DNA from 3 places in the Mesorhizobium sp. B2-4-14 genome. Region 3 is predicted to be linked to each of the others. Evidence: predicted binding sites of a transcription regulator. Region 3 holds the regulator's gene; each other region holds the start of a gene.
The links. Region 3 encodes PhoB, which activates phosphate uptake and scavenging genes when phosphate is short. Its sites were predicted from a motif close to TGTCATNNANCTGTCAT; they were not measured.

Region 1 (3,815 bases), on a different contig from region 3:
TCAGCCAGTTCCTGCGCACCGTGCCGCGCGTCTCGGCGCTCGATGTCGTCGCCGAACCGCTGGTCGAGCGCGGTGAGGAACGCGAGAAGGCGCGTGGCAAGGCACGCGACTTGCTGGCGCAGCTCAATTTGCCGGAAAAACTGTGGGCGCTTCCACCGGCAACCTTCTCGGGCGGCGAACAGCAGCGCGTCAACATAGCGCGCGGCTTCATCACCGAGCATCCGATCCTGCTGCTCGACGAGCCGACCGCCTCGCTCGACGCCAGGAACCGCGACGTGGTGATCGAACTCATCGCCGCCAAGAAGGCAGCGGGCGTCGCGCTGCTCGGCATCTTCCACGACCATGATGTCCGAGAGGCGGTCGCCGACCGCGTCATCGACGTGACAGCTTTCGCTCCGGGAAAACTCGCCGCATGACCAGGAAGTTATCCGAGACACCGTTGGTCCACCCGACGGCGGAGGTACACAATTCGACACTCGGCCGCTGGACCGAGATCGCCGACCGCAGCCGGGTTTCAGAAAGCGAGCTCGGCGACTATTCCTACATGATGCAGGACTGCGCCGTCTGGTGCGCGACGATCGGCAAGTTTGCCAACATCGCGGCAAGCGTGCGCCTCAACGCCACCAACCACCCGACATGGCGGCCGACGCTGCACCATTTCACCTACCGCGCCTCGGACTATTGGGACGACGCCGAGCACGAGAGCGAATTCTTCGCCCTGCGCCGCGCCAAGCGCGTCACCATCGGCCACGACACCTGGCTCGGTCACGGCTCGACCGTGCTGCCCGGCGTCACCGTCGGCGATGGCGCCGCTGTCGGCGCCGGCGCGGTGGTGTCGAAGGATGTCGCGCCCTACACCATCGTCGCCGGCGTACCGGCAAAGCCGATCCGGGAGCGCTTCGACCGCCGCACCGCAGAACGCTACCAGGCACTTGCCTGGTGGGACTGGGGACATGCCAGACTGCGCGCATCGCTCGACGATTTTCGGGAACTCGAGGCCGAGGCGTTTCTGGAGAAGTACGGCGGATAACCCAGTGCATCGTTGTTGAGGAGGGGTCCGTTTCATACCCTTGACACAGGACTCGGACAGGACGCGATCTTGCCCAAGGAGATCGCAATGCCCGACACCATCAGACCGTCGCTCGCCGGATACTTTGCCGGCTCGAACCCGACCCCGCCGGCGCATCTCGGCACCCGCTACGATGCGTCAGGCAATTTCCTGATCGAGCCCGGCAACACCGTCGTCAGCCATCTGGTCAGCGGCTCGCCGTCGGAAGCCGTGGTGCTTGCGGTGCGCGAGCGGATGTTGGCGATGCCCGATGCCGACAGGCTTGCCTTCACGCCTGTCTCCAGCCTGCACATGACGCTGTTCCAGGGCATCATCGAATATCGCCGCCGCTTGCCTTACTGGCCACAGGACGTGCCGCTCGATACCAGCATCGACGCCATGACCCGCCTCTATCTGGAACGCCTGAAGGGTTTCGAAGGCTTGCCTCCCTTCAACATCAAGGTTATCGAGGTCGTGCCGACCGGCCTTACCGTTGCCGGCGCGACGGACGAGGACGTGCGCATCATGCGCGAATGGCGCGACGCACTCGCGGTGCCGTTCGGATACCGGCACCCTGATCACGAAACCTACGTCTTTCACATCACCTTCGCTTATCAGATCCAACGGCTTGCGGATGACAGGGCGTCGGCATGGCAGGCGCTGTTCGACGATTGCCTTGCGCTTTTCGTACGGCAGGCCCCGGTGATCGAGATCAAGCATCCCGCATTCTGCGCGTTCCATGACATGAAGCATTTCGAGGAACTGCTGGTGCTCGGCTGATCCTCCCCTCCAACGCTGTGGGTAGTAACAAAACTGACATCAATCCGACACCGCAGGTTCATGGCGCTGCGCTAGCGAAGACCCAACAGACCTTCAATCGCGACTGGACTGGAGCCCGGCCCCATGTCAGCTACCTCTGCCACGCTCGAAATCCGCGGTGTCAGCCGACGATTTGGCAAGAACACCGCCGTCAGCGACGTCAACATTTCGATCCCGCAGGGTCAGATGGTCGGTATCATTGGCCGTTCCGGCGCTGGCAAGTCGACCCTTCTTCGCATGATCAATCGTCTTGTCGATCCCAGCCAAGGGTCGATTTTTTTTGACGGCGCCGAGGTCTCCAGGCTGCGTGGTTCGCCACTGCGGCGCTGGCAGCGCGACTGCGCCATGATCTTCCAGCAGTTCAACCTGGTGCCGCGCCTCGACGTGCTGACCAACGTGCTGCTCGGCAAACTAAACCATCGTTCGACCCTGTCCAATCTTCTGGGTATGTTCTCGCGCGCCGAATGCGCCGAAGCGGTCGCGGCGTTGGAACGGCTCGACATCGCGCCCACGGCGCTCCAGCCCGCCGGTACGTTGTCGGGCGGACAGCAGCAGCGCGTCGCGATAGCCCGCGCCATGATGCAGCAGCCCAAGGTGATCCTCGCCGACGAGCCGATCGCCTCGCTCGACCCGCTCAATGCCAAGGTGGTTATGGATTCGCTGCAGGACATCAACCTGCGCGAAGGCATCACCGTCGTCACCAACCTGCACACGCTGGACACCGCCCGCGCCTATTGCAACCGCATCATCGGCATGGCCGCCGGCAAGGTCGTCTTCGACGGTCCGCCCGAAGAACTCGACCGCGACGCCGTGCGTCTTGTTTACGGCGCCGATGCCAATGGCAGCGAAATCTCGGAGGCCATCACCTCGACCAGCGTTGCCTACAAACAAAAGATTACCGCATCCGCCGGACCGCTCGAACCCGCTTTCCCGGGATACTGAGCCCATAATCCCGAAAAGTGGAATTCGTTTTTCGGGAAAGATCATGGGCCAAGAAAAGCCGTACTGGATCGTCCGCCCGCGTCAAGGGCACCGTCAAAATCAAGAACGCTGCCGGCGCGGGGCCGGAACCTACAGGAGAGACGTCATATGTTCAGGAAAATGATTTTTGGCGCCGTTTCGGTGCTCGCGATGGCCACCAGCATGGCCCATGCCGCCGACATGAAAGAATTCCGCGTCGGCATTCTCGGCGGTGAAAACGAGACCGACCGCCTGCGCAACTACCAGTGCCTGGCCGACCACCTGAAGACCGAGTTCGGCTTCGAGAAGGTCTCGCTGTTCCCCGCCGCCGACTATGACGGCGTCATCCAGGGCCTGCTCGGCGGCACGCTCGACTTCGCCGAGCTCGGCGCTTCCGGCTACGCCAGCGTCTACATCAAGGACCCGAAAGCCGTCACCCCGATCCTCACCACCAAACAGACCGACGGTTCCACTGGCTACTACTCGATCGGCATGGCGCTGAAGTCCTCGGGCATAAAGGACATCATGTCGGCCAAGGGCAAGAAACTCGGCTACGCCGACCCGGATTCGACCTCGGGCTATCTGATCCCGCTGACCCAGATTCCGAAGACCACCGGCATGCCGAACGATAGCTTCTTCGCTTCGACCCAGTTCAACGGCGGCCATGAGAACAACGTTCTGGCCGTGCGCGACGGCAAGGTCGATGTCGCTGTCGACGATTCCTCGGGCATCGGCGACTTCAAGAACGGCTACAGCTCCGGCACCTTCCACAAGGAAGTCGCCAAGGGTGCCGTCGATCCGAACGACTTCGTCGAAGTCTGGCGCTCGGGCCTGATCCCGAACGGCCCGCTGGTCGTGCGCACCGCGCTCGGCGACGAGATGACTGCAAAGCTCACGGCCTTCTTCACCGACCTGCCCAAGAAGGACAAGGCTTGCTTCGAAGGCGTCGAAGGCGGCGATTTCACCGGTTACGTTCCGGTGAAGCCGG
Region 2 (3,815 bases), on a different contig from region 3:
ACACGCCAAGGACTATGAATTCTCCGGCACCTCGATGCGCGAGCACTGGGAGATGGGCCTGGAGGACACGCAGCGCACCTTGCGCCATCGCCAGTGGCTGACCCTGCCGACCAATGTCGAGGGCGTCGCCATCCACGATCTGCACCGCGAGGACCCGACCTAGCCAAACCCGCGCGGTGATTTTTCACCGGTATCAGACCTATTGTCGGCGAGATTCCAGTCGCTCGGACGACGAGGCGATGGGCGTTTCGCGCCAATCTCCAAGGCATGAGCCCCTTCAACGTAAATGCGCATATTCTCTTGAAGACTTGCCCCTCGCTCAAAGAGAAAGGCAGCGCTGGTCGCTGGCGCTGCCTTTGTGTTCGAGAACCTTCGGCTCCGCTCAGAACACCTGGCGGAAGACGATGAACAGGACGAAGGCGAGCGCGATCGAGCACGGCAGCGTCAGCACCCAGGCGAGCAGCAGGTTGCGCACCGTGGACCACTGCAGGCCGGAGCCGTTGGCCGCCATCGTACCGGCGACGCCCGACGACAGAACGTGGGTGGTCGATACCGGCAGTCCGAGACGGTCGGCCATGCCGATGGTCACCATTGCAACGAGTTCGGCCGCCGCGCCCTGGCCGTAGGTCAGGTGGCTCTTGCCGATTTTTTCGCCGACGGTGACGACGATGCGCTTCCAGCCGACCATCGTGCCGAGTCCGAGAGCCAGCGCGACAGCCACCTTCACCCAGAGCGGGATGAACTTCGTCGCATTGTCGACGGCCTTGTGGTAGTCGGTGACTGCCTTCAGGTCGTCGTCCTTCATCGGCAGCAGCTTCTTCTTGTCGATCAGCTTCAGCGCTTCACCGATCAGGTAGATGTCGTTGCGCGCGTTGCTGACCAGATCGGTCGGCACCTTTTCGACCGAAGCATAGGGCTGCAGCTCGGCGGTGGTGTTGTGAATATAGGTCTGCAGAGCAATGGTCGTCTGATCGGTCCACGTCTTGCTGCGCACGGCTTCCTGCACGGCAGCCTTTGCAGCATTGGCATCGGCAACGGTGACGCCGGGCTTGACATATTTGCCCAGCGCCGTCTCGACGTTGACGGAAGCCGACTTGTAGGCCTCGAGATAGTTGATGTCGGGCGTGCGGTTGAGCGCGTAGGCGGTCGGCACGACGCCGATCAGGATGAGCATGATCAGGCCCATGCCTTTCTGTCCGTCATTGGAGCCGTGCGCGAAGCTGACGCCGGTGCAGGTGAAGATCAGCAAGGCGCGGATCCACCAGGGCGGCGGGGCATTGCCCTTCGGCGCTTCATAAAGAGCCGGGTTGCGCACCAGCAATTTCATCACATAGAGCAGGATGGCGGCGGCGAAGAAGCCGATAATCGGCGACACCAGCAAGGTCGTGCCGACATTGGTCGCCTGCCCCCAATCGACGCCGCTGGTGGCGCTTCCGGCTGGCGCCATGAACTGGTTGGCGAGGCCGACGCCGATGATCGAGCCGACCATCGTGTGCGAGCTCGACGCCGGCAGGCCGAGGAACCAGGTACCGAGGTTCCACAGGATCGCCGCGACGAGCAGCGCGAACACCATGGCGAAGCCCGAGGAGGAGCCAACCTGCAGGATAAGCTCGACCGGGAGCAGCGACAGGATGCCGAAGGCGACCGCGCCGCTTGAGGTGAGCACTCCGAGGAAATTGAAAACGCCTGACCACATCACGGCGAATTCGGCCGGCAGGGAACGCGTGTAGATGACGGTCGCCACCGCATTGGCGGTGTCGTGGAAACCGTTGACGAATTCGAAGCCGAGCGCGATCAGCAGGGCGATGCCGAGCAGGATCCACGGCACGGTCTTGGCCACCGCCAGATCCTGGCTGAGCGCGTAGCCGACATAGATGATGCCAACCAGCACCAGCACACCGAACGCAGGCAGGAACCACTTGGCGCCGCCCGATTGATCCAGCGGATGATCCGGCCTCGGGATGCCCGCTTCACTAGAAACTATGTCCACCATGTCCCACTCCTTTTGCATTGCAGCAAAGACCTGGGAAAGACGCTATGTCCGCACGATGAACCCTGTATGACGCGAAGAGGCGGCTTTGCGCCTATGCCGGACCAGCCCTGAGCAGGCCGCGCGAGAAATCCGCTCCAGCATGCGCGAAGGCGCGACCTTCGTCGTCAAGCGCGGACCGCGAGGCGCCATCGCCATTGGCCCCGACGGCGCGCTTGTCGAGGCGTCGCACCCGATGTCCGCGTTGTCGACACGATCGGCTCCGGCGGAGGCATCCAGCGTGGAGACCGGGTGCTTTCGACTACCACCCGATAGGGACGCCGTCGAACGTCTGGAAGGAGCCGCTGTCTCCAGGCGTCGCACTATCGATGATGGTGCGCAGGCCCCGCGCACTGTCCTCGACCGCCAGAATCGCCTGATCGCCTCCCATATCCGTCTTTACCCAACCTGGATGGAGCGACAACACCGTTATCCCGTCGACGCGCAAATCCTGCGCCAACTGAGCGCAGACCATGTTGAGCGCTGACTTCGAGCAGCGGTAGGCATAGTCGTCGTCATAATCATCGAGTAGCCCTTCAGCCATCGAGCCGGCCCGACTGCCGATATTGGCGATGACGCGCATGCGCCCCGCAACCAGGTTCGGGCGCAGCGCCCTCGCCAGCAACAACGGACCGAGCGTGTTCGTCCGCACGACCTTCAGGAATTCATCCGGGGCAAAGCTGTGCAGGCCAGGGATTTCGCTGCGGATGGCGGCGTTGTTGACAAGCACATCCACGGGCCTGCCGGCGAGCCGCGTGGCAAGGTCGCAAATGGAAGCGGGATCGGCGACATCGAGCGGCTGGAACTCGATTCGACCTGCGCAACCTTGAGCCGGATGCGTGCGCCCGGAAGCGATCACACGCCAGCCATGGTGGGCGTATTGCACCGCCAGCTCGTGGCCGAGCCCGCGCCCGGCGCCAGTTATGAGGACCGTTGCCGCCACGCCCTTCCGCAGCCAAGTCAGGCGCTCTTGGCAACCGGCACGGTTTCCTGCCGGGCAATCATGGCGTAGACCTCGCCGGAATATTTGATCTGGCGTTGCTGCGTGGCGAAATCGACATGGGTGATGCCGAAGGGCGTCGTATAGCCATAGGCCCATTCGAAATTGTCGGTCAGTGTCCAGGCGAAATAACCCCGCACCGGCACGCCCTCGACCGCCGCCTTGGCCACTTGCTCGAGATGATCGACATAATAGGCGGCGCGCAGATCGTCCCAGACACGCCCGTCGTCGCCAACCTGTTCCGGCGTCGTGGCGACGCCGTTCTCGGAAATGTAGATTGCCTGCGGCGCATAGCGGTCGTTCACATAACGCAGGATGTCGTACATGCAGCGCGGCCATATCTCGTAGTCGACCGCCGAATAGATGCCTTCCGGTTGCACCCGTCGATAGCTTAGCGGCGCGAGTTCGTCACCCGCCGCGATCACCGAGCGACGGTAGATGTTGATGCCCAAATAATCCACCGGCGCGGCGATGATCTGATTATCCCGCGCATCGATCGGCGGCAGCAGATCGCCGTAGAGCTCCAGCATGTCTTGTGGGTATGTGCCCTTGAAGACGGCATCGAGAAACCAGCGGTTCTGGGCGCCATCGAAGCGCCGTGTCGCCGCGACATCGCGCGGATCATCGGTAGCGGCCTCCGCGACGTTGAGATCGAAGACGATGCCGATTGACGCATCCGCCACTTCGGCCCGGATGACTGGAACAGCCAGGCCATGCCCCAGCAATGCGTGATGACTGGCGGTCACGCCGCCTTTCACACCATCGCGCAATCCCGGCGCATCCTCA
Region 3 (3,815 bases):
CGGACGCAGAGAGGACAGATGAAACCGATGTTGTCCACCGAGTTGAACGTGGCCGAGGCTGCCGTGGAAAAGGCCAAGATCGAGGTCAAGAACCTCAATTTCTACTACGGCCAGTCGAAGGCGCTGAAGGACATCAGCCTGTCGCTGCCCGAGCGCAGTGTCACCGCCTTCATCGGCCCTTCGGGCTGCGGAAAGTCGACGCTGCTGCGCGTCTTCAACCGCATCTACGAGCTCTACCCGAGGCAGAGCGCCGAGGGTCAGGTGCTGCTTGACGGCCGGAACATTCTCGACCGCTCGCAGGACCTCAACCTGCTGCGCACCAAGATCGGCATGGTGTTCCAGAAGCCGACGCCGTTTCCGATGTCGATCTATGAAAACATCGCGTTCGGCGTCAGGCTCTATGAGAAGATCAGCAAGGCCGAGATGGACGGCCGTGTCGAGCAGGCGCTGAAGCGCGCGGCTCTGTGGACCGAGGTCAAGGACAAGCTCAACGCCAGCGGCCTCAGCCTTTCGGGCGGCCAGCAGCAGCGTCTTTGCATCGCCCGCACCGTGGCGGTGAAGCCGGAGGTCATCCTGCTCGACGAGCCGGCATCGGCGCTCGACCCGCTGTCGACCGCCAAGATCGAGGAATTGATCGACGAGCTGCAAGCCGACTACACGATCGTCATCGTCACCCACAACATGCAGCAGGCGGCGCGCGTGTCGCGCCAGACGGCTTTCATGTATCTGGGCGAGCTGGTCGAGTTCGATCGTACGGAGAAGATCTTCACATCGCCCCGCGAGAAGCGCACGCAGGACTATATCACCGGCCGCTTCGGCTGATCTCACGCATACGAGGACCAGGATCATGGCCGAACACACAGTCGCTTCTTTCGACGAGGATCTCGGACAGATCAGCAGGCTGATCAGCGACATGGGCGATCTCGCCAGCTCGATGGTCGGCGGCGCCACCAAGGCGCTGCTGAACTCCGACAACGCGCTGGCACAGCGCGTTGTCTCCGACGACGTCATCATGGACGCGCGCCAGCGCGAACTCGACGACCGCGCCATCACGCTGATCGCCAAGCGCCAGCCGATGGCCGACGATCTGCGGCATGTCGTCGGGTCGATCCGCATGGCCGGTGACCTCGAACGCATTGGCGACCTTGCCAAGAACATCGCCAAGCGCGTCGGTACGGTCGGCCTGTCCACCACGCCGCGCGACCTGTCGCATTCCATCGACGCCATGGCGCAGCTGGTGCTGATCCAGGTGCAGGGCGTGATCGAGGAGTATGCGGCGCACGATGCCGAGGCCCTTGCCAAGCTGCGCGCCGATGACGAACGTATCGACGTCAAATACACCTCCGTGTTCCGCGAACTTCTCACCTACATGATGGAGGATCCGCGCAACATCACGGCTTGCACGCATCTGTTGTTCTGCGCCAAGAATCTCGAGCGCATCGGCGACCATGTGACCAACATCGCCGAGAATGCCTACTATGTGCTGACCGGTACGCAGCTGCCCGCGAATCGTCCGAAGCAGGACGAAACGGCGATGTCGGCGCCGGCGGCTTGATCGTCAGAGCGGTTCACCGTTTTACGGAAAACCGCTCTCTCTCTTGTTTCCATGCAATTCCGGACGGAAAACCGCTTCACACTTTTCCTGGAATTGCCTTAGAGGTGACCAGTCGATGATCGCGCCACGCATCATGGTGGTGGAGGATGAGGAGCCACTCGGCGTGCTCCTCCGCTACAATCTGGAATCGGAAGGCTACCAGGTCGAGGTGGTCCCGCGCGGCGACGAGGCGGAGATTCGCCTGCAGGAGAACGTCCCCGACCTCCTGGTGCTCGACTGGATGGTGCCGGCGGTGTCCGGGATCGAACTCTGTCGCCGGCTAAGGATGCGGCCCGAGACCGAGCGGCTGCCGATCATCATGCTGACGGCGCGCGGCGAGGAAAGCGACCGCGTGCGCGGCCTTTCGACCGGCGCCGACGATTATCTGGTCAAGCCGTTCTCGACACCGGAATTCATGGCCAGGGTCAAGGCGCTGCTGCGCCGCGCCAAGCCGGAAGTGCTGTCCAGCGTGCTCAAGGTGGGCGACATCGTGCTCGACCGCGAATCACATCGCGTCTACCGCAAGAAGAGCGAGATCCGGCTCGGGCCGACCGAATTCCGCCTGCTCGAATTCATGATGCGTCATCCCGGCCGGGTGTTTTCGCGCAGCCAGCTGCTCGACAATGTTTGGGGGGAGACGATCTATATCGACGAGCGCACGGTGGATGTGCATGTCGGCCGGTTGCGCAAGGCGGTCAATAACGGCCGCATGCCCGACGTCATCCGCACCATTCGTGGTGCGGGGTATGCAATCCGCGAGGATTGAGCGCGACTTTATTCAGGCCACGTTCTTCCCGGAGCCGGCTTTCGCCTGCATGCCCGGCGCGAAAATCTCCTGGTCGACGAAGGTCAGCGCCCGCATGGCGCAGCCCTCGCGGATCAGCGGCAACTCGTTGGGCTCGGTGTCGAAGGAAATCGATTTCGAGTGCTGGCCGCCGGCGGTCTGGGCGATGGCCTCGCGCAATGCCGGCTCGATCAGGTCGAAGGCGGCGGCGCTGACGCCGACCATGGCGACGGGGGCGGGATCGATCAGCGCGAACAGGCTGCCGAGGCCGTAGCCCAGCGCCTCGCCGGCCCTGCGGTAGGCCTCCCGCTCGGGCCCGTCCGTTTGCCGCGCCGTCGCCGCCAGCGCCCGCATCTGCGCGTCGCTGACATCGGCGACCGGCTCGGTGTCCTCGCTGAGCTGCCTGGCGTTGCGCCAGATGGCGTAATTGCCGGCATAGGCTTCGACGCAGCCGCGCCGCCCGCAGCGGCAGAGCGCGCCGCCTGGCCGATGGATCATATGGCCGAATTCGCCGCCCGAGGAATGGGTGCCGGTGAAGAGCTCGCCCTTCAGCACCAGGCCCATGCCGATACCGTGCGAAAGGAGAATGGCGATGAAGTCGTCGCGGTAGCGCTCCGGATCGCGCCAGCGCAGCGCCACCGCCATCATGTTGCAGTCATTCTCCACGGTGGCGGGGATGCCGAACTCGGCTTCGAGTATGTCGGCGAAGGCGATGTCGGTCTGCGGCGTGATGGGCGACCACAGCATTGCCCGGGCATCGGTGTCGGTGATGCCCTGGATCGCCAGCGCGATGCGGGCGACGCTGCGCACGTCGAGGTCGGGATCCTCTAGGCGCCGCCGCACGATGGCGACGCATTCGCCGATCAGTGCATCGCGCGACATGGTCAGCGTATCCAGCCGGCGCTGTTCCTCTGATATGACCTGGCCGGCATAGTCGATGACGGCGACGGACAGGAAATTCAGCGACAGCACCACGGTCATCACCGTTGCGGCTTCCGGATTGAGGCCAAGCCCGACCTGCGGCCTGCCGCGTTTGAGCGCGCCGGCCTCGCTCGGCTTGCCTTCGGCCAGGATACCTTCGCCGATCAGATCAGAGGAAATCGCCGATATGGTGGAGTGGCTGAGGCCGGTGGTCGCGGCTATTTCGGTGCGCGAGGGCTGGCCGGCCCGGCGCACGGCCGCAATCACCATTGCGCGGTTGCGCCGGCGCAGATCGTCGTGGCGGATTCCGACCGACATGCCTTTCCAATATCCTCCCGGTCGCCGCAGCTCGTCGTGCCCCTCGAACACTGCGGCAACAGATCAAATACTGGCAGAAGCGGCCGGCGATGTCATTTATTTATTGCGGGGCTCGAAAAAAGTTCTCGGGCCTCAAAATCCATCAGAATCATTGTTGACAGCCTTCCGGCGATGCATCACTATTTTTTTTGAGGCTCG

Region 1: phnC (phosphonate ABC transporter ATP-binding protein) is a predicted target of PhoB. The motif match lies at 1,863-1,879, and genes of this name have one in related genera.
Region 2: FJ938_RS28365 (inorganic phosphate transporter) is a predicted target of PhoB. The motif match lies at 2,049-2,065, and genes of this name have one in related genera.

Annotation. Positions count from the first base shown of each region.
Region 1 covers NZ_VFVA01000017.1:52,332-56,146, reverse strand. Annotated here, with positions in the region: gene phnL (phosphonate C-P lyase system protein PhnL) at 1-416, shown strand, start outside; gene FJ938_RS16570 (DapH/DapD/GlmU-related protein) at 413-1,030, shown strand; gene FJ938_RS16565 (DUF1868 domain-containing protein) at 1,118-1,828, shown strand; gene phnC (phosphonate ABC transporter ATP-binding protein) at 1,952-2,809, shown strand; gene phnD (phosphonate ABC transporter substrate-binding protein) at 2,957-3,815, shown strand, end outside.
Region 2 covers NZ_VFVA01000061.1:4,957-8,771, reverse strand. Annotated here, with positions in the region: gene FJ938_RS28370 (patatin-like phospholipase family protein) at 1-163, shown strand, start outside; gene FJ938_RS28365 (inorganic phosphate transporter) at 383-1,993, opposite strand; partial or broken gene FJ938_RS30200 (carbohydrate kinase family protein) at 2,100-2,257, shown strand; gene FJ938_RS28355 (SDR family oxidoreductase) at 2,292-2,972, opposite strand; gene FJ938_RS28350 (GH1 family beta-glucosidase) at 2,990-3,815, opposite strand, start outside.
Region 3 covers NZ_VFVA01000039.1:7,591-11,405, forward strand. Annotated here, with positions in the region: gene pstA (phosphate ABC transporter permease PstA) at 1-22, shown strand, start outside; gene pstB (phosphate ABC transporter ATP-binding protein PstB) at 19-822, shown strand; gene phoU (phosphate signaling complex protein PhoU) at 848-1,555, shown strand; gene phoB (phosphate regulon transcriptional regulator PhoB) at 1,671-2,360, shown strand; gene FJ938_RS25045 (ROK family protein) at 2,373-3,617, opposite strand.